DNA from 3 places in the Kitasatospora sp. NPDC089509 genome. Region 1 is predicted to be linked to each of the others. Evidence: riboswitches for the same ligand, from Rfam matches in the RefSeq annotation. Region 1 holds a riboswitch; each other region holds the start of a gene.

Evidence for each region. Region 1 has a riboswitch for S-adenosylmethionine ahead of ACIP4P_RS01360 (IclR family transcriptional regulator). Riboswitches for the same ligand answer to the same signal wherever they lie in the genome.
Region 2: linked by a shared signal. The riboswitch ahead of ACIP4P_RS14405 (aminotransferase class V-fold PLP-dependent enzyme) and the one ahead of ACIP4P_RS01360 (IclR family transcriptional regulator) in region 1 are both predicted to bind S-adenosylmethionine.
Region 3: linked by a shared signal. The riboswitch ahead of thrC (threonine synthase) and the one ahead of ACIP4P_RS01360 (IclR family transcriptional regulator) in region 1 are both predicted to bind S-adenosylmethionine.

What each region holds. Positions count from the first base shown of each region.
Region 1 covers NZ_JBIVHS010000001.1:354,036-360,012, reverse strand. Annotated here, with positions in the region: gene ACIP4P_RS01370 (LuxR C-terminal-related transcriptional regulator) at 1-2,669, opposite strand, end outside; gene ACIP4P_RS01365 (hypothetical protein) at 3,072-3,245, shown strand; gene ACIP4P_RS01360 (IclR family transcriptional regulator) at 3,339-4,052, opposite strand; SAM riboswitch class I at 4,269-4,412, opposite strand; gene ACIP4P_RS01355 (FAD-dependent monooxygenase) at 4,496-5,977, opposite strand, start outside.
Region 2 covers NZ_JBIVHS010000005.1:488,524-494,500, reverse strand. Annotated here, with positions in the region: gene ACIP4P_RS14425 (NYN domain-containing protein) at 1-325, opposite strand, end outside; gene ACIP4P_RS14420 (hypothetical protein) at 593-856, opposite strand; gene ACIP4P_RS14415 (rhomboid family intramembrane serine protease) at 1,057-1,839, shown strand; gene ACIP4P_RS14410 (Lrp/AsnC ligand binding domain-containing protein) at 1,881-2,162, shown strand; gene ACIP4P_RS14405 (aminotransferase class V-fold PLP-dependent enzyme) at 2,178-3,542, opposite strand; SAM riboswitch class IV at 3,596-3,711, opposite strand; gene trpD (anthranilate phosphoribosyltransferase) at 3,984-5,060, opposite strand; gene ACIP4P_RS14395 (hypothetical protein) at 5,179-5,604, opposite strand.
Region 3 covers NZ_JBIVHS010000018.1:4,973-10,949, forward strand. Annotated here, with positions in the region: gene otsB (trehalose-phosphatase) at 1-22, shown strand, start outside; gene ACIP4P_RS30200 (trehalose-6-phosphate synthase) at 9-1,475, opposite strand; gene ACIP4P_RS30205 (glucosyl-3-phosphoglycerate synthase) at 1,526-2,530, opposite strand; SAM riboswitch class I at 2,681-2,817, shown strand; gene thrC (threonine synthase) at 2,835-4,115, shown strand; gene ACIP4P_RS30215 (MoaD/ThiS family protein) at 4,142-4,420, shown strand; gene ACIP4P_RS30220 (cold-shock protein) at 4,999-5,202, shown strand; gene groL (chaperonin GroEL) at 5,549-5,977, shown strand, end outside.

The DNA.
Region 1 (5,977 bases):
GTGACGCCGAGTTTGCGGTAGGCGTTGGTGAGGTGGGTCTCCACCGTGCGGCGGGAGAGGTGGAGTTCGGCGCAGATCTGGACGTTGGTCCGGCCCTGGACGGCGAGGTGGACGATCCGCTGCTCGGACGGGCTGAGCGGGGTGTCACCGGGGGTCTCCTCCCGGCAGGTCCGCCGGGCGGCGCCCACGGCGAGGGCGTCCCGGGCCGCGACGGCCAACCGGCCCTGGCCGTCGGGTGATCGGGCCGACAGCCGGACGGCCAGGCCGTGCGCCTCGCGCAGGTCGGCCCGTCCCTTGCGGCTGTTGCCGGCCAGGATCCGCGCCCGGCCCAGGTCGAGCAGCGACTCGATCAGCTCCACGGGCGCGAGCGCCGTCCGCAGCAGCGCCACCGACTCCGCCAGCGATTCCAGCGCCTGCCTGCTGCCGACGACGGCGGCACGGGCCCGCAGCGCCCGGCCGACCGTGCGCGGGGTGCCCCAGGTACGGGCATGCGCCAACTCCGTCTCCGCGAGTTCCCGGCCCTCCGCCAGCCGCCCGAGCCCGGCCAGGGCCAGGGCGGCGCCGGAGCGCCACGGCGTGGCCACCGGGCTGACGAAGTCGCGGGCGTCCTGGCCCGCCCCGCAGGCCAGGAAGGCGTCCAGCGCCGCCTGGTGGTTCCCCTCGTACCCGTGCAACAGCCCTCTGGCGTACCGGAGTTCGTTCCACTCCCAGGAACTGTCGGCGCTGTCCGCCGCCCGGCGGTCCTCCGTTCGCCCGCGTGCTAGCAGCCGCCACGCCACCTCCCGCTCGCCGAGCTCGTACCGGGCGAGGGCGACCATGGCCGTCAGGTGGGGCAGCCGGATGCCGCGTTCCGTGCAGGCGTCCAGCAGCGGAGCGTTCTCGGCCAGGACGCGGCCGAACTCGCCTGCCATCAGGGCGGCTTCGGCCCGGACGCTGGTCAGGCACTGGTGGCCGACGTCGGTCGGGTCCGGCAGCGCGGGCGGCGCCGGGAGGCACGCGTCGGCGAGGGCGCGGGCGTCGGCGAGCCGGTCGGCCCACTGCAGCAGGGTGGCCGCGCTGCCGAGCCAGCTGGTGCGGATCCTCGGGTCGACGGGCTCGGGCGACGCCAGTCGTGGCAGCACCAGGTCGAGCACCTCGGCGGCGGACACCCGGCCCGCCCCCGCGTCGTACTCCGCGACCAGGGCCCGCATCAGCGGCTCGATCGCGGCGGGCGCGGTCGCCGCCGACTCCCGCATCCGGGCCACCGCGTCGCGCCAGGCGACGGCGTCGTGCGAGGCGATGAGGGCGGCGACGGAGCGCAGCGCGTCGGCGCAGCCGGCGTGGTCCGCTGTCCGGCTCTCGCGGTGCAGCACCCGCAGCGCGGTGTCCGTGCGCCCTTGTGCGGCGAGGGCCGTGCCGAGGGCGGGCGCGACGGCGGCGCGGTCGCCGGGGTCGGCGTGCAACTCCAGTGCGGCGCGCAGGCGGCGGACGCCGGCGTCGGCGTTGTGGGGCAGTTCGAGCGCGCCCAGGCGCTGGGTGACGTCGGCGCGGCGGCCGGGGGCGAGCGGGCCGGTGAGCGCGTGCCGCAGGAAGGCGATGGCCTCCGCCGTCCGGCCCGCACGGAGCGCCTCCTCGGCGGCGTCCTCCAGGGACTGGGTCATCCACTCCTCGCCGGGCGGGTCGAGGTGCAGGAGGTGGGCGGCGACGGTTGTGGCGGGCGCGCCGCGTTCGTCGAGCGTGCGCGCAAACCGGCCGCGCAGCAGGGCCAGTTCGGCGGGGTCGGCGGCGGCGAGGGCGGCCTCGCGGGCCTGCGGCGCGGACAGGACCCGCGCGAGGTGGTCGGCGCCCGCCGGGAGGGTGCGGAACTCCGGGCACAGGGCGGCGACTTCGCGCAGCACGGCGGGCGGTTCCTGAGCCGGTTCCGGGGCCAGCATGTGCTGCGCGGCGACGGCGAGCGCGAGGGTGAGAGCGCGGGCGAACGGGTCGGCGCGGGACTCGATCCAGTCGGCGATGGTTCGCCGGTAGCGACTGGGGCCCGGCTCCCCCGCCGCGTCGGCGAGCAGGGCGTGGACGAGGGCGGGGTTGCCGTCGGCCGGGCGGAGCCACGTCCCGGCGCAGGTCGGGGCCCCGGCGGCCGCCGCGAGCCGCGCCACGGCGGGCGGGCTGAGCGGATCCAACTGCAGCGCACTCCCGGTGGCTTCCGGCAACGGGCCGACGGACCCCCCGGTGCCCGCGGTCAGCACGACGAGCACCGGTAGCCCCGCCAACCGGCGGGCCAGGTAGCCGATCCAGCGCTTCGACGGTTCGTCGGCCTCGTGCAGGTCGTCGACGGCCAGCAGCACGGGCTGCCGACGGGCTTCGCGGGCGAGTTCGGCGAGGAGGTCGTGGAACGTCCGTTGTTCGGCCACGGATGACTCGGTGGCGAAAGGTATCTCCGTTTCCGTCCCGGGGAAGAGTTGCCGGAGCAGGGCGAACGGGAACCCGGCCTCCTCACGCGCACCGCGTGCCCGTCGGACGGACATCGCTCCGCACACCGACTCCTGCCGGAGCACGGCTTCGAGCAGCGCGGTGCGTCCCATTCCGGGTAGTGCTCTGACCATCAGCCACCGCCCCCGTCCGGCCCGTGCGGACGCTCCTGCGGCGACGGCGATCGCGCCTTCCCCGTCCCGTTCGACCAGCGGGTTTCCCACTCATGCCCTCCTGCGGCGGATCGATCTCGATTGAGCAGATCATGACATAGCAGAGCGTGGGAATGTGCCGACTATCAGTCATATTTCCAGCCCGGACAGTTCGTACTCCCCCGTGCCGCCCGCGCCTGCCCGGCCGGATTCCAGAAAGGCACCTCCGACCGGGACCGCCCGACCGCACACGGAGGACGGGACCGAGGGATACCCGTACGGGAGACCAGGGCTTCGGCACCGCCGTCGGACGTGATGTCCGGGCGGCGGGTCGCGAGGCCGGACCGGACGAGGGGCATCGCGGCACGGGCGACGGAGGGCGGGAACCCGGGGAAGCTCGCCGGCCCGGCCAGGGAGGGCGCGGTTGCCGAGAGACGCGAGGCCGCGAAGAAGGCCAGGGCGCCCCTGCCCGTCATGTCCACCGGGCGTGCGCGGTCGGCCGCGCTGTACCTGCTCCTCTTCCCGGCCGTCGGAGTGTGGCTGACCTCGGGATTCACCTACGCCTACCGGGCCGATCCCGGCCCGGCGATCTGGGCGCTGGTCGTCGTCCTGGCGGCCGTGGTGCCCCGGTCACTGGGTCTCGCCTGATCACCACGGTCTCCGGGCGCTCCGCCGCCCCGCTCGACGCGGAGGCGGGACGGCGGAATCCGGACCGCGGAAGCCCGACGGCGGACGCCCCGGTCAGGGGCGGCGCAGGGCTTCGGTGAGGTGCCCGGCCGCCTCGACGACGGCCTGGGAGAGGCGGGCGCCGGGGTGCCGGGTGAGCCGTTCGATCGGCCCGGAGACGGAGACCGCCGCCACCACCCGGTTGGACGGGCCGCGCACCGGGGCGGAGACGGAGGCGACGCCGGGCTCGCGCTCGCCGATGGACTGGGCCCAGCCGCGGCGGCGCACTCCGGCGAGGGCGGTGGCGGTGAAGCGGGCACCCTGGAGGCCGCGGTGGAGGCGCTCCGGCTCCTCCCAGGCGAGCAGCACCTGCGCGGCGGACCCGACCTTCATCGGCAGCGCGAGGCCGACCGGGACGGTGTCGCGCAGGCCGAAGAGGCGCTCGGCGGCCGCCACGCAGATCCGGATGTCGCCCTGCCGGCGGTAGAGCTGGGCGGTCTCGCCGCTGACGTCGCGCAGGTGGGTGAGGACCGAGCCGGCGGCCGTCAGCAGGCGGTCGTCACCGGCGGCGGCCGAGAGCTCGGCGAGCCGCGGGCCGAGGACGAACCGGCCCTGCAGGTCCCGTCCGAGCAGGCGGTGGTGCTCCAGTGCGACGGCGATCCGGTGCGCGGTGGGCCGGGCCAGGCCGGTGGCGTCGACCAGCCCGGCCAGGGTGGCCGGACCGGACTCCAGGGTGCCGAGGATCGAGGTGATCTTGTCGAGCACGCCGACGCCGCTCGTGATCTCCAGGTTCTCCATGGACGGGTACTCCAGTCTCAGTTCCCGTGAGCGAAGGGTGGGTTCGGCTCACGGGTGCTCCACAGGGGGTGGGGTGGGGAGCGGGGGTGGTCAGCGAGAACAGGCCTGGAAAGTCGGCCACATGCCTGCGCCGGACACGAGACGGGTACGCGAAAGGGCCGGGGCGGGAAGCGCCCGGGCGAAGGACAGCACTGAGAGCACCGTGTCTCCTCATCTTTTCCCGCGCCACGTTGGCGACAGGCCGGAGTTGGCACTGACCCCGGACGGCACGGCGTGTACTTCGGACGCCGGGTCGAACGGGGAGTTGCCGGGGCTTCGTAGGGCCGGTCCCTCCACCCCTCTGGATGATTCGCGGAGAACGATACAAGACTTCCCGGGCATCTCGCCAAATCTTTTCCCGGCCCACACACCCGGGGCCCTGCCGCCCGGCCGTCTCAGGCCACCCGCGCCCCCTCCCCCGCCGGCTCGCCGAACCAGTGCCGCAGGGCCTGCCGGAGCCCGTCGGGGTCCTCCTGCTCGGCATCGCGCAGCAGCCAGCCGGTGTGCCCGTCCGGCCGGAGCAGGACGGCGCGGAGCCCGGGCTGCTCCGGGCAGTCCGCCGTGACGGTGGTCACCCGGTCCGCCCAGCCCGCCGCCGCTTCGCCCACCGCCGCTCCGCGAACTCCCGCACCGCTGCCGCCCGTCAGGTCGAGCAGCAGACCGCGGCCCGGGGCGAGCAGCTCGGACAGCCGGGTCGGGCCCGGGGCCGTGCTCAGGGTGAGGTCGGGGGCCAGCCGCCCGAGCCAGGGGTGGGCGGTGTCGGGGTGCGTGCCGTAGCGGGTGTCCAGTCCGGTGACGGTCTCGGCGAGGGCGCGGTTGCCCGCGGGGTGGCGGGCGACCCGGGTGAACAGGTCGACGAGCGGCCCGAGTCGGTCGTCCGCGGCGCCCAGCAGCACCTGGGCCCGGGTGGAGGCCAGGACGCGCGCGCCCGCCGCGTGGCGTTCCTCGTGGTAGCTGTCCAGCAGGTGCGCGGGGGCGGTGCCGCGCACGGTGGCGGCGAGCTTCCAGCCCAGGTTGAACGCGTCGTCCAGGGCGAGGTTGACGCCGATCGCGCCGGCCGGCGGGTGGATGTGCGCGGCGTCCCCGGCCAGCACGACCCGGCCCCGGACGTACTCGGCGGCCTGCCGGGCGGCGTTGCCGAACCGGGTGGTCCAGCGCGCGGCGCGCAGGTCGACGGGGCGGCCGAGCGCCTCGGCGACGGCGGCGCGCAGCCGGTCGAGGGTGACCGGCTCGTCCCGGTCCGCCGGGGGCTGCCGGTCGGCGGTGATGATCCTCACGTAGCCGGGGCGGGGGATCACGAAGACGCTTCCGCCGGGGCCGGTGGACACGCCGAAGGGCAGCGCCGCCGGGTCGGCGGGTTCGACGTCGCCGAGCAGTGTGAAGGCCGTCGACGCGGTGCCGGGGAAGTCGATGCCGGCCTGTCGGCGGACGGTGCTGCGGCCGCCGTCGCAGCCGACCGCGTAGCCGGCCCGGACGTGGTGTTCGCGGCCGTCGGCGACGACCGTCGCGGTGACGCACTCGGCGTCCTGGGTCAGGGCGCGCAGCTCGTGTCCGCGCCGGATGTCCGCGCCCAGCGCGAGCGCGTGCGCCTCCAGCACCTCCTCGACCCGGGTCTGCGGGATGCCCAGTGAGAACGGGTGGTCGGTGTGGGCGCCGGCGAGGGTGAGCGTCACCGGCAGTCCGGAGAACGCGGCGTGCGGGACCTGCCAGCCCTCGCCGATGAACCGGTCGGCGAGGCCGCGCCGGGCCAGCAGGTCCAGGGCGCGGGCGTTGAGGTTGAAGCCCCGGCAGTAGGGCGGGCGTTGCGGGTGACGTTCGAGGACGACGGTGTCGACGCCGGCGAGCCGGAGCTCGATCGCGAGCAGCAGGCCGGCCGG
Region 2 (5,977 bases), on a different contig from region 1:
CCGCCGAACGCACCAGGTAGGCGGCGGCCGCGACGTCCATCGGATCGGCGGCGCCGGGGACGCTGCCCGACTCCAGCGCCTTCACCAGGTCCGGCTGGCCCAGCCGCAGCCGCTCCGCTATCCGCACCCGGAAGGCCGGCTCGGACTCCAGCGCGGCCGCCAGCGCGGTGGCCGCGTACTTGGCCCGCCGCGCGGGGGTGAACTTCACGTACTGACGCAGGCTCTGCGGCAGCTCCCCGGGCGGCAGCCCGCCCAGCGCGTCCGAGGCCAGGCCGACCACGCGCCGGCGCACGCCCTCGGGCAGCGGCCGGTCCAGCTTCTCCACCGGGCGCTCGACGGCGCCACCGGCCGGGTCCGGGAGCGGGGTCTCGAACGGGGCCGCCCCGTCCTCCGACGCCGGTGCCTGCGCAGCGGGCTGAAGCCCCTGCGCGTCGGCGGGCTCCCTCGCTGCGTCCACCACGTCCTCGGCTCCGATCCTGGTCCAGCGGGTACGGCCGACGGCCGCCCCTGTCGTCACGCTCCGTGCGTCTTGTCTGTATTGTCCCGTGCGGTGGACGGCCGCGTCACGCGCCGCCCACCGCACCGGCCGGGATCAGCCCTGCTCGGCGGGGGCCTCCGCACCCTCGGCGCCCGGGCGGGCCACCAGCTCGACCTGGTCCACCGCGTTGCACCAGCGGCACCGCACCGACTCGACCGTCTCGCTGTGCACCTCGGTCTCCTCGACCTTGGAGTCGCCGGCCAGGTCGAAGTGGAGGAACTCGGTGACCCGCGCGGTGCGGGTCACGTCGAAGCGGGTGAGGTTGCCGCACAGCGTGCAGCGCCAGCGCGTCTCGGCGGTCAGGGCGGGGACGGTCATCGGGGGATCCTCTCGGCTGGTCCCTGGGCGGTCAGGCGCTCCCCCGGAGCCCCGGCATCGGCGGCGGGAGGCGGGATCGCCCGGCCCAAGCCTATTGCCTGGGGCAACCGTCACGACCACCGGTCAGTCGAACTTGATGGCTAGTCCACCTGCCGTAAACGGGCGTGTCATGTGCGGTGTCCGGAGGAATGCTTGGCCGCATGGCGCTCGCGGCCCCCGACCACACCGATGCGCGGGACGGCCGCCCGGCGGTTCCCGCCCCGGCCGTCACCTACGCCCTGATCGCGCTCAACACCCTGGTCTTCCTGCTCGGCCCGGCGGCCGGCCTGAACCCGCTGTACGGCACCGGCCAGGCCCGGATCTGCGCCGAGCAGCGCTACGAGCAGCGCTGGGGCGCCGTCCCCGCCGAACTGCTGACGGGCCACCCGCTCACCGCCGAGCAGCTGGCCGAGGCCCCCGCCCCGGTCCCCGGCTGCCCCGCCGCCCCGACCCCGGGCAAGCACCCGGCCGTGTCCGCCCTCACCGGCCTCTTCCTGCACGCCGGCTGGCTGCACCTGCTGGGCAACCTGCTCTTCTTCCACGTCTTCGGCCCCACCGTCGAACGGCGGGTCGGCCGGGCCAGGTTCCTCCTCTTCTACCTGGCGGCCGGCAGCCTGGCCTCGTACGGCTTCGCGCTCGCCGAGGCACACTCCCCCGACTCCACCCGGGTCCTGATCGGCGCCTCCGGGGCGATCTCCGCCGTGCTCGGCGCCTACCTGCGCTTCCACCCGCGGGCCAGGGTGACCACCCTGGTCCCACTGCTCCTCTTCCTCCCGCTGCGCTTCCCGGCCTGGCTGGTGCTCGGCCTCTGGTTCGCCCTGCAGTGGTGGTCGGTGCACTCGGCCGGGCCCGGAGTGGCCTACCTGGTGCACGTGATCGGCTTCTCGGCCGGCTTCCTGTACGCCTGCACCGTCGTCGGACACCCCCCGAGACGACCCGGCTGAGGCCCGATACGCTGACCGCACCCCATGAAGGAGCCCGCACCGTGATCACTGCCATCGTCCTGATCAAGACCAGCGTCGACCGCATCCCGGAGATCGCCGAGGCCATCGCCGCGATCGACGGCGTCAGCGAGGTGTACTCGGTGACCGGCGGCTACGACCTGGTGGCGATGGTCCGGGTACGCCGTCACGACGACCTCGCCGACGTCATCCCGGGCCGGCTCAACAAGGTCCCGGGCGTGGCACACACCGAGACCCAGATCGCCTTCCGCACCTACTCCCAGCACGACCTGGAAGCGGCCTTCGCGCTCGGCCTGGACGAGTAGGACGACGCGTGGGGCTCAGCCCTCGCGACGGGTGTCGACGACGCAACGGCCGCCCTCGTTGCGGTAGTTCCACGCCGCGCCGTCGGTGACCAGCTCGCGGACGGCGGTCAGGAAGCGCTCCACGTGCTCGTCCGGCGTGCCGGCCCCGAAGCTCACCCGGATCGCGTTCAGGCTGCGCTCCCCGGGCAGCGAGGACTCCGGCGCCCCGCACTCGGACGGCGCCACCTCCTCCTCCCCGAGCAGCGTCCGCACCAGCGGGTGCGCGCAGAACAGCCCGTCCCGCACCCCGATGCCGTACTCGGCCGACAGCGCGGCCGAGAAGTGCGAGCTGTTCCAGCCCCGGACCACGAAGGACAGCACGCCCACCCGGGCCGAGCCGGCGCCGAACAGGTTCAGCACCCGGACCTCCGGGATCTCCGCCAGCCCCGCCGTCAGCCGCTCGACCAGCTGCCGCTCCCGGGCCTCCAGCGCGTCGAAGCCGGCCTCGGTGAGCGCCCGACAGGCCGAGGCGATCGCGTAGGCGCCGATCACGTTCGGCGAACCGGCCTCGTGCCGGGCCGGGCCGGTGTGCCACTGCACCGCCACCGAGCCGTCCAGCTCCCGGGCCACCGTCCGGGTCGCCCCGCCGCCGGCCAGGTACGGCTCGGCCGCGTCCAGCCAGTCCGACCGACCGGCCAGCACCCCGGCCCCGAACGGCGCGTAGAGCTTGTGGCCGGAGAAGGCGATCCAGTCGACGTCCAGTTCGCGGACCGAGACCCGGTGGTGCGGGGCCAGCTGGGCCGCGTCCAGCACCACCCGGGCGCCGTGCCGGTGCGCGGTCGCGGTCAGCTCGGCGACCGGCCACAGCTCGCCGGTCACATTGGAGGCGCCGGTGACGCACAGCAGCTTCGGCCCCTCGGGCGCCGCGGCCAGCGCGCTCTCCAGCGCCGCCACCGCCTCGGCCCGCGAGCGCGGCGCCCGCAGGTAGTCGACCTCCAGCCCCGCGTGCGCCCAGGGCAGCAGCGAGGCGTGGTGCTCGGTCTCGAAGGCGAACACCCGGGTGCCGGCCGGCACCGCGCCGGCCAGCAGGTTGAGCGAGTCGGTGGTGGCCCGGGTGAAGACCACCTGGTCGTCGGCGCGCAGGTCGAGGAACTCGGCGACGGTCCGCCGGCTCTGCTCGAACAGGTCGGTGGACAGCTGCGACAGGTACCCGGCGCCGCGGTGCACGCTGCCGTAGTACGGCGCGTAGGCGGCGACGTCGTCCCAGACCCGCTGGAGCGCAGGCGCGCTGGCCGCGTAGTCGAGCGCCGCGTAACCGACCTTCTCGCCGCTGGCCAGCGGGACCTGGACGTCCTGGCCGAGGACGGCGAGCGGGGCGAGGGTTTCGACGGAGACGGACATGAGGATGCACTCCTTCTACGGGTCAGGGACCCCCGGGAGTGCTGCTCGTCGGGCGTCCGCGCTTGTCGCACGGACGGCTTCCGGCGACCCGGTCCTCACCCAGGGCACCCCGCCACGGACGGAGGGTTGCCGGACAGCCAGCTGGGGCTTGACGCTGTCACTCATGACCTGGCGAAGACTCTAGGTCGGGTACGTCGGACGGTCAAACAGTCATCCACCATCCGGACAGTGTTCTCGCCCGCTCGCCTCCGGGGCGCTCTGATCCGGTGCCGACGGTCGGCGCTCCCTCGCTCCTTCGTCGCTCCCTCGCTTCTCCCTTTCGGCACCGGCGCGCCCCTTCGGCTCGGGGCGGGGCACCGGGGGGCGGGGCGGGCGGAAGGGCCCGGGTCGGACGGGAAGGGCCCGGGGCGGCGGAACCGGCCCGGGCCCTCAACTGCCGCCTCAGATCCGGCTGGTGGCCTCCGACCAGCGCCGCAGCAGATCCTGCGCCCGGCCCGAGTCGATCGCCTCGGCCGCCCGCACCATGCCCGCCGCGAGCTGCTCCGTCAGCGGCGCGTCACCCAGGTCGAGCGCGACCAGTGCCGCCGCGGTGTTCAGCAGGACGGCGTCCCGCACCGGCCCGCGCTCCCCCGCCAGCAGTCGCCGGGCGACCTCCGCGTTGTACGCGGCGTCGGCCCCGCGCAGCGCCTCGATGCCGACCAGCTCGATGCCGACGTCCCGCGGGTCGAAGGTGGTCTCGGTGACCACCCCGTCGCGCACCACCCACACCTGCGAGGTGGTGGTGATGGTCAGTTCGTCCAGCCCGTCGTCGCCGCGGAACACCAGCGCGGTCGCCCCGCGCCGGGCCAGCACCCCGGCGATCAGCCCGGCGAGCCGGGTGTCGAAGCAGCCGACCGCGTGCGCGGTGACCTTGGCCGGGTTGGTCAGCGGACCGAGGATGTTGAAGGCGGTCGGCACCCCGAGGTCGCGTCGCGCGGTGGCGGCGTGCCGCATCGAGGGGTGGAACTTCGCCGCGAAGCAGAAGGTGAGCCCGACCTCCTCGGCCACCTGGGCCACCCGCCGGGGCGACAGGTCCAGCGCGACCCCGAGCTTCTCCAGCACGTCCGAGGAGCCGCTGGTGGAGGAGGCCGACCGGTTGCCGTGCTTGACCACCTTGGCCCCGGCCGCGGCCGCGACGATCGCCGACATGGTGGAGATGTTGACGGTCTTCGCCCGGTCGCCGCCGGTGCCGACGATGTCGACCGCCGGGCCGGGGATGTCCAGCGGCTCGGCGTGGTCGTACATCGCGTCGACCAGGCCGGAGATCTCCTCGACCGACTCGCCCTTGGCCCGCAGCGCCACCATGAACCCGGCCACCTGGACGGGGGACGCCTCGCCGCTCATGATCCGGTCCATCGCCCACGCGGTGGAGGAGCGGTCGAGGTCCTCCCCCTTCAACAACGCCGCCAGGAGGTCCGGCCAGGTGCGGACCACCTGCGCGGGGTCGGTACCACCGTTCGCAGGGTTCACGTTCACCATGGCTGACTCCAGCTGTTGTCGGTTCCCCGCTCCGGGGGACGTCCGTACGGATGGAGTCAGCCTATCGAGCGGCGGGGCGGCTACGGCCCCGACTTCTCTCCTACTGAGACGGCACCGCTCAACGGCTCGCCGGGGCCCGCTTGGCCAGCCGGGCCCGCAGCAGGACGGCGACCGCCTCGGCCAGCGCCACCGGGTCCACCGGGTGGGAGATCGCGGCATCGGCCCGGCTCCAGGCGGCCAGCCAGGAGTCCTGCGGCCGGCCGATCAGCACCAGCACCGGCGGGCAGCCGTAGATCTCGTCCTTGAGCTGGCGCCCGAGGCCCAGCCCGCCGGCCGGAACCGCCTCGCCGTCCAGCACGCAGAGGTCGATGCCGCCCTTCTCCAACGCCTTGAGCACCGCGGGGGTGGTCGCGCACTCCAGGTAGGACAGCTCCGGAAGATCCTCGGCGGGCCGACGGCCGAGGGCCGTCAGCACCTGCTCGCGGGTGTTGCGGTCGTCGCTGTAGACGAGGACGGTGAGCGTCTCGTCGGTCGTGTACGCCATGGACCCTGCTCCCTCAAGTGTGATCCGGACCACGTTCACCTGATCCGGATGCTACCCCCGTTTCCCCCGTCACCGGTCCCCCTCGCGCACGTTCCCCCTCAAGCCGACGCGCCCGCCGCTCACCCGCCCGGAGGACGGCCCGTCACCCCACCCCGCCCGGTCCACCCGGACGGCCCATCCGGGGTCCTCTCCCCTACAACCCGCGACTGCGCCGTCCGCGCAACGACGCACTGGGCAAGGGGGTGGCGGGCCCGACAGAGGAACCGTCAGAAAAGGGACACCCCACTGCTCAGCCCCCGTACGGCCCCCTCGCCGCCCTTCAAGCGGGCATACCGCACGCACCGGACACTCCGAGGGACACCCCCCGACGTGA
Region 3 (5,977 bases), on a different contig from region 1:
ACGGGCGGTCAGAGCGCGTTGAGCTGGTCCAGGAACCACTGCTGCGGGGGGAGCGCGGTGGCCGCCGCGGCGAGCCGCTTGGTGCGGTCGGCGCGCTCCTCCGGGCTCATGGTGAGTCCGGCGTGCAGGGCCTCGGCGGTGGCGATCACGTCGTAGGGGTTGACGGTGAGGGCGTCGTCCTTGAGCTCGGCGTGGGCGCCGGCCTCCCGGGAGAGGACGAGGGCGCAGCCCCGGTCGGAGACCACCGGGACCTCCTTGGCGACCAGGTTCATGCCGTCCCGGATCGGGTTGACGAGGGCGACGTCGGCGAGGCGGTAGGCCGCCAGGGAGCGCGGGAAGTCGTCGTCGACGTGCAGGATCAGCGGCCGCCAGGTGGGGGTGGCGAACTCGGCGTCGATCTCCTCGGCCAGGCGTCGGACGGCGGCGGTGTAGTCGCGGTACTCGGCGAGGTCGGTGCGGGAGGGGTAGGCGAAGGCGATGTGCACCACCCGGTCGTGCCACTCGGGGCGGGTGCGGAGCAGGTGCCGGTAGGCCTGGAGGCCGCGGACGATGTTCTTGCTCAGCTCGGTGCGGTCCACCCGGACGACGGTGCGGCGGTCGCCGACGGCGTCGCGCAGGACGGCCAGGCGTTCGTCCACGTCGGGGCGGTGGGCGCGCTCGCGCAGGAAGTCGGCGTCGGCGCCCAGGGCGTGGACGCCGAGCCGGGTGGTGCGGCCCGCGTGGGTGACGGTGAGCGCCTCGTGGTCGACGGTGGCGCCGAGGAGGTCCGCGCAGCAGGCGGCGAAGGCGCGGGCCCAGCGTTCGGTGAGGAACCCGGCCCGGTCGGCGCCGAGGATGCCGGTCAGCACGGCCCGGCCGACGTCGTCGGGGAGCAGCCGGTAGTACTCGGGCGGGGCCCACGGGGTGTGGGAGAAGTGGCCGATCCGCAGGTCGGGGCGGGCCGCGCGGAGCAGGGCCGGGGCGAGGGACAGGTGGTAGTCCTGCACCAGCACCGCGGCGCCCGGGGCGGCCTCGGCGGCCAGGGCGTCCGCGAAGGCGGCGTTGTAGGCCCGGTAGGCGGCCCACTCGGTGCGGAAACCGGCGTCGAAGGAGGGTGCGGTCGGCGTCGCGTAGAGCAGGTGGTGGACGAACCAGAGGGTGGAGTTGGCGACGCCGTTGTAGGCGCGGGCGAAGGTCTCCGGGTCGATGTCGAGCATCCGTACGGCCTGGCCGCCGACCTCGTGCCCGGCCCGGTCGAGCCGGCCCTCGGGGGCCTCCCGGGCGGCTCTGCGGTCGGCGTCGTTCAGGGCGGCGCAGACCCAGACGGCGTCCGGGTCGTCGATCGCGGACAGGCCGGAGACCAGGCCGCCGCCGCCGCGGCGCAGGGTCAGTGTGCCGTCGTCGGCGGTGCTGAAGGACACCGGTCCCCGGTTGGAGGCCACCAGGACGGGGGCGGTGCCGGTCGCACTCGAACGTTCGGTCGTGAGATCGCCCATGGTTGGGATGTTGCCGGGGGGTCGGGTCGGCAAACGTTTCGGCAGGCGGTTCAGTGGCGGGTCGCGTACTCGGGGACGGTGTGCATCGGCGGGCGCTCCAGGGCCGTCACCGGGTGGGTGTGGGCGGTGAAGGCGCGGGTGTCCGGGTCGCGGCTGAACTGGGTGAGGTGGGGGTGGACCAGGTCGGCGGAGGCCTTGAGGCGGTGGGTGCGGTCGAGCCGTTCCAGGGCGGTGCGGTAGATGGTGGCGGCCATCCGGCCGAGGGCCTGGCCGTCCTGGTGGCGGTGGTGCCGGACGCCGACGTCGACCTGGGCCAGGGCGTCCAGTCCGACCAGTTCCAGGGCGTCGACCAGCAGACCGAGCTCGACGCCGTAGCCGGTGGGGAAGGGCAGCCGTTCGAGCAGCGGGCGGCGGGCCGCGTACTCGCCGCCGAGCGGCTGGACGAAGCCGGCGAGTTCCGGCCAGTGCAGGTTGAGCAGCGGGCGGGCGACGAGTTCGGTGACCCGGCCGCCGCCGACCGGCAGGACCGCCCCGCTCTCGGTCTCCAGCGGGCGGTCGTACATGGCCTTGACCAGCTGGACGGACTCGTCGGTCAGCAGCGGGCCGACGATGCCGGAGACGAAGGCCGGGTCGAACTCGCGCAGGTCGGCGTCCACGAAGCAGACGATGTCGCCGCGGGTGACCAGCAGCGAGCGCCAGAGCACCTCGCCCTTGCCGGGGACGGCGGGCAGCCGGGGCAGGATCCGGTCGCGGTGCTCCACCCGGGCGCCCGCGGCGGCGGCGACGGCGGCGGTGGCGTCGGCGGAGCCGGAGTCCACCACGACGAGTTCGTCCACCAGGGGGATCCGCTCCATCAGCTCGCGCCGGACGGTGCGGACGATGTCGCCGACGGTGGCCTCCTCGTCCAGGGCCGGGAGGACGACGCTGACGGTGCGGCCGGTGCGCCGCTTGGCCTCCAGCAGGGTGTGCACCGGCCGGTCGGTCGCGCTCCACGAGCGGCGGCGGAGCCAGGACGCCGCCTGTGGGAGGAGCGCGGGGATCGGTTCGGCGGGCACGGTGACTCTCCTCGGCGGGATCGGGGTGGAACGGCTCATCTCGCTTGGCGGACGGACCCGTTCAGGGGTGACGCCTTCGGATACAGTCTTCGTACAGCGGTCGGACCTTTGCACGCCGGGGTCACCGTTGCGCACCACCACAATTTCACAAGCTCATCCAGAGGGACTGAGGGAACGGCCCGTTGACGTCCCGGCAACCTTCTCGCTCGGCTGTCTGTCGACAGGCCCCGGCGGGACAGGTGCCAATTCCGGCCTGTGGCGCGACCGCGCCGCGGGGAAGATGAGGAGAGAGGCCTCCGCCATCATGGCCATCGACACTGCCGCACCTGTTTCCGTGGACCTCGGCCCCGCCGCCGCGCTGTCCTGTCGGGAGTGCGGAACCCGGTTCCCGCTCGGCCCCAGCTTCGCCTGCCTGGAGTGCTTCGGGCCGCTGGAGATCGCCTACGAGTTCGGGAGCGAGCGCGCCGAGGAGCTGCGCAAGCGGATCGAGTCCGGCCCCGCGTCCATCTGGCGCTACGCGCCGCTGCTGCCGGTGCCGGCCGACGTCGCCTCCAAGCCCAACCTGAACCCCGGCTGGACCCCGCTGGTCAAGGCGGACAACCTGGGTCGTGAGCTCGGCTTCACCGCGCAGCTGCACATCAAGGACGACTCCGGCAACCCCACCCACTCGTTCAAGGACCGGGTGGTGGCCTGCGCGATCGAGGCGGCCCGGGCGTTCGGGTACACCACGCTGTCCTGCTCCTCCACCGGCAACCTGGCCGGCGCGGTGGGCGCGGCGGCGGCCCGGGCCGGGTTCCGGTCCTGCGTCTTCATCCCGCACGACCTGGAGCAGGGCAAGGTCGTGATGGCCGGGGTGTACGGCGGCGAGCTGGTCGGCATCGAGGGCAACTACGACGACGTGAACCGCTTCTGCTCGGAGCTGATCGGGGACCCGGCCGGCGAGGGCTGGGGCTTCGTCAACGTCAACCTGCGGCCGTACTACGGCGAGGGCTCCAAGACGTTGGCGTACGAGATCTGCGAGCAGCTGGGCTGGCGCCTGCCGGAGCAGATCGTCATCCCGATCGCCTCCGGCTCCCAGCTGACGAAGATCGACAAGGGGCTGCAGGAGCTGATCAGGCTGGGGCTGGTCGAGGACCGGCCGTACCGGATCTTCGGCGCCCAGGCGGAGGGCTGCTCGCCGGTGTCGGCGGCGTTCAAGGCCGGCCGGGACGTGATCAAGCCGGTGAAGCCGGACACCATCGCCAAGTCGCTGGCGATCGGCAACCCGGCGGACGGCCCGTACGTGCTGGACATCGCCCGCCGCACCGGCGGTGCGGTCGAGGACGTCACGGACGCGGAGGTCGTGGCGGCGATCCGGCTGCTGGCCCGGACCGAGGGCATCTTCGCCGAGACCGCGGGCGGGGTGACCGTCGGCGTGCTGAAGAAGTTGGTCGAGACGGGTCAGCTGGACCCGGCCAAGGAGACCGTCGCGATCAACACCGGCGACGGCCTGAAGACCCTGGACGCCGTCTCCGAGGCCGGGATTACCGCCGTCATCCGCCCGACGCTGGACGCTTTCCACTCCGCCGGTCTCGCGTCCGCCTGAACCACCCCCACCCCGCTAGGAGAGCCATGAGCGCCAACGTCCGCATCCCCACCATCCTGCGCACCTACACCGGCGGTGCGGCCGAGGTGACCGCCGAGGGGGCCACCCTGGCCGAGGTCATCGCCCACCTGGAGCAGAACCACGCGGGCATCTCGGCCCGGATCCTGGACGACACCGGCAAGCTGCGCCGCTTCGTCAACGTGTACGTGAACGACGATGACGTGCGGTTCGCCGAGGGCCTGGCGACCGAGATCGGGGACGGCGCCAGCGTCTCGATCATTCCGGCGGTGGCCGGCGGCTGCTGAGTCGTTCGGCGGTCGCGTTTCCGGGTTGCTTTCCGGGTCGCCCCGCGCCGCCCGTGCGTACGGAATTCCACTCTCCGTACGCGCGGGCGGCGCGTTCGCATTTCGGCGGGAATATTTCCCGCTCAAGTCGGAGTAGAGTGTGGCTCTGCTGGGAACAGGGCCGCCCTTCCGGCGCACGGGGTGCTTCGCCGGAGGTCGTCCGACCGGCGGGACCGGCCCGGGGCGGTTCCCGGGAAACATGTCAGGCAGATGTCAGAATTCCTGCGGGCATTTGGGTAATTCGTCCGCTATGTCCGGCGACGAATGCCGAGTTCCTTCCGGTTTGTTCGCTCTTGTCTCTTGACGGGCCCTCGGAATTCCCGGCGGTTGACCCTGTTGCAGAGGGCGTCGGTCCGGATACATTCAGCGGCGGTCGACGTAATCAACCGCTCACGGAAGCCGTCCGGCGCCCCCGTGCGGAGGATTGCGGCGTGCACGGCTGCGCTCAGGGGGGGTTCCCCGGGCCGGCCTTCAAACCAGACCCGGGCCCGCGACCTGCGGGACCGTGAAGGGCCAGCACAGCACTAGGGGAGTTCGGAATGGCTCAGGGCACCGTCAAGTGGTTCAACGCGGAGAAGGGCTACGGCTTCATCGCGGTCGACGGTGGTGCGGACGTCTTCGTCCACTACAGCGCGATCCAGATGGACGGCTACCGCACCCTCGAGGAGGGCCAGCGGGTCGAGTTCGAGATCTCCCAGGGACAGAAGGGCCCGCAGGCGGACATGGTCCGCGCGGCGGTCTGACCCCTTCCGACTCCAGGAGCTCGGCGCGGCCCACTGCTGGTGGACCTCCTGCTTCTCGACGGGCCCGTGCGACACGCGTCGTACGGGCCCGTTCGCGTTCCCGCGCGGGCCTGTTCACGTTCCCGCGCGGGCCCGTCGGGCGGCTCGCGGGTTGCCGATTGGGCTTGCACTCGACCACCCGGAGTGCTAATCATTGGCGTTAGCACTCACAGTGTGAGAGTGACAGCGGACCGGGTCGGTGAGGCCCCCGGGAGCGGTAGGGGAATGGACCTCCGCGCACCAGGGCCGTCCGTCGCGGGCACCCCTTGGTCCGAGCAGTCGACCGTGTCCCGGAGGACCACTTCTGATGGCCAAGATCATCGCCTTTGATGAGGAAGCTCGCCGCGGCCTTGAGCGTGGCATGAACCAGCTCGCCGACGCCGTGAAGGTCACGCTCGGCCCCAAGGGCCGCAACGTCGTGCTGGAGAAGAAGTGGGGCGCCCCCACGATCACCAACGACGGTGTCTCCATCGCCAAGGAGATCGAGCTCGAGGACCCGTACGAGAAGATCGGTGCGGAGCTCGTCAAGGAGGTCGCCAAGAAGACGGACGACGTCGCGGGTGACGGCACCACCACCGCCACCGTGCTCGCCCAGGCCCTGGTTCGCGAGGGTCTGCGCAACGTCGCCGCCGGCGCCAACCCGATGGCCCTGAAGCGCGGCATCGAGAAGGCCGTCGCCGCCGTCTCGGACCAGCTGCTGGCCCAGGCCAAGGACGTGGAGACCAAGGAGCAGATC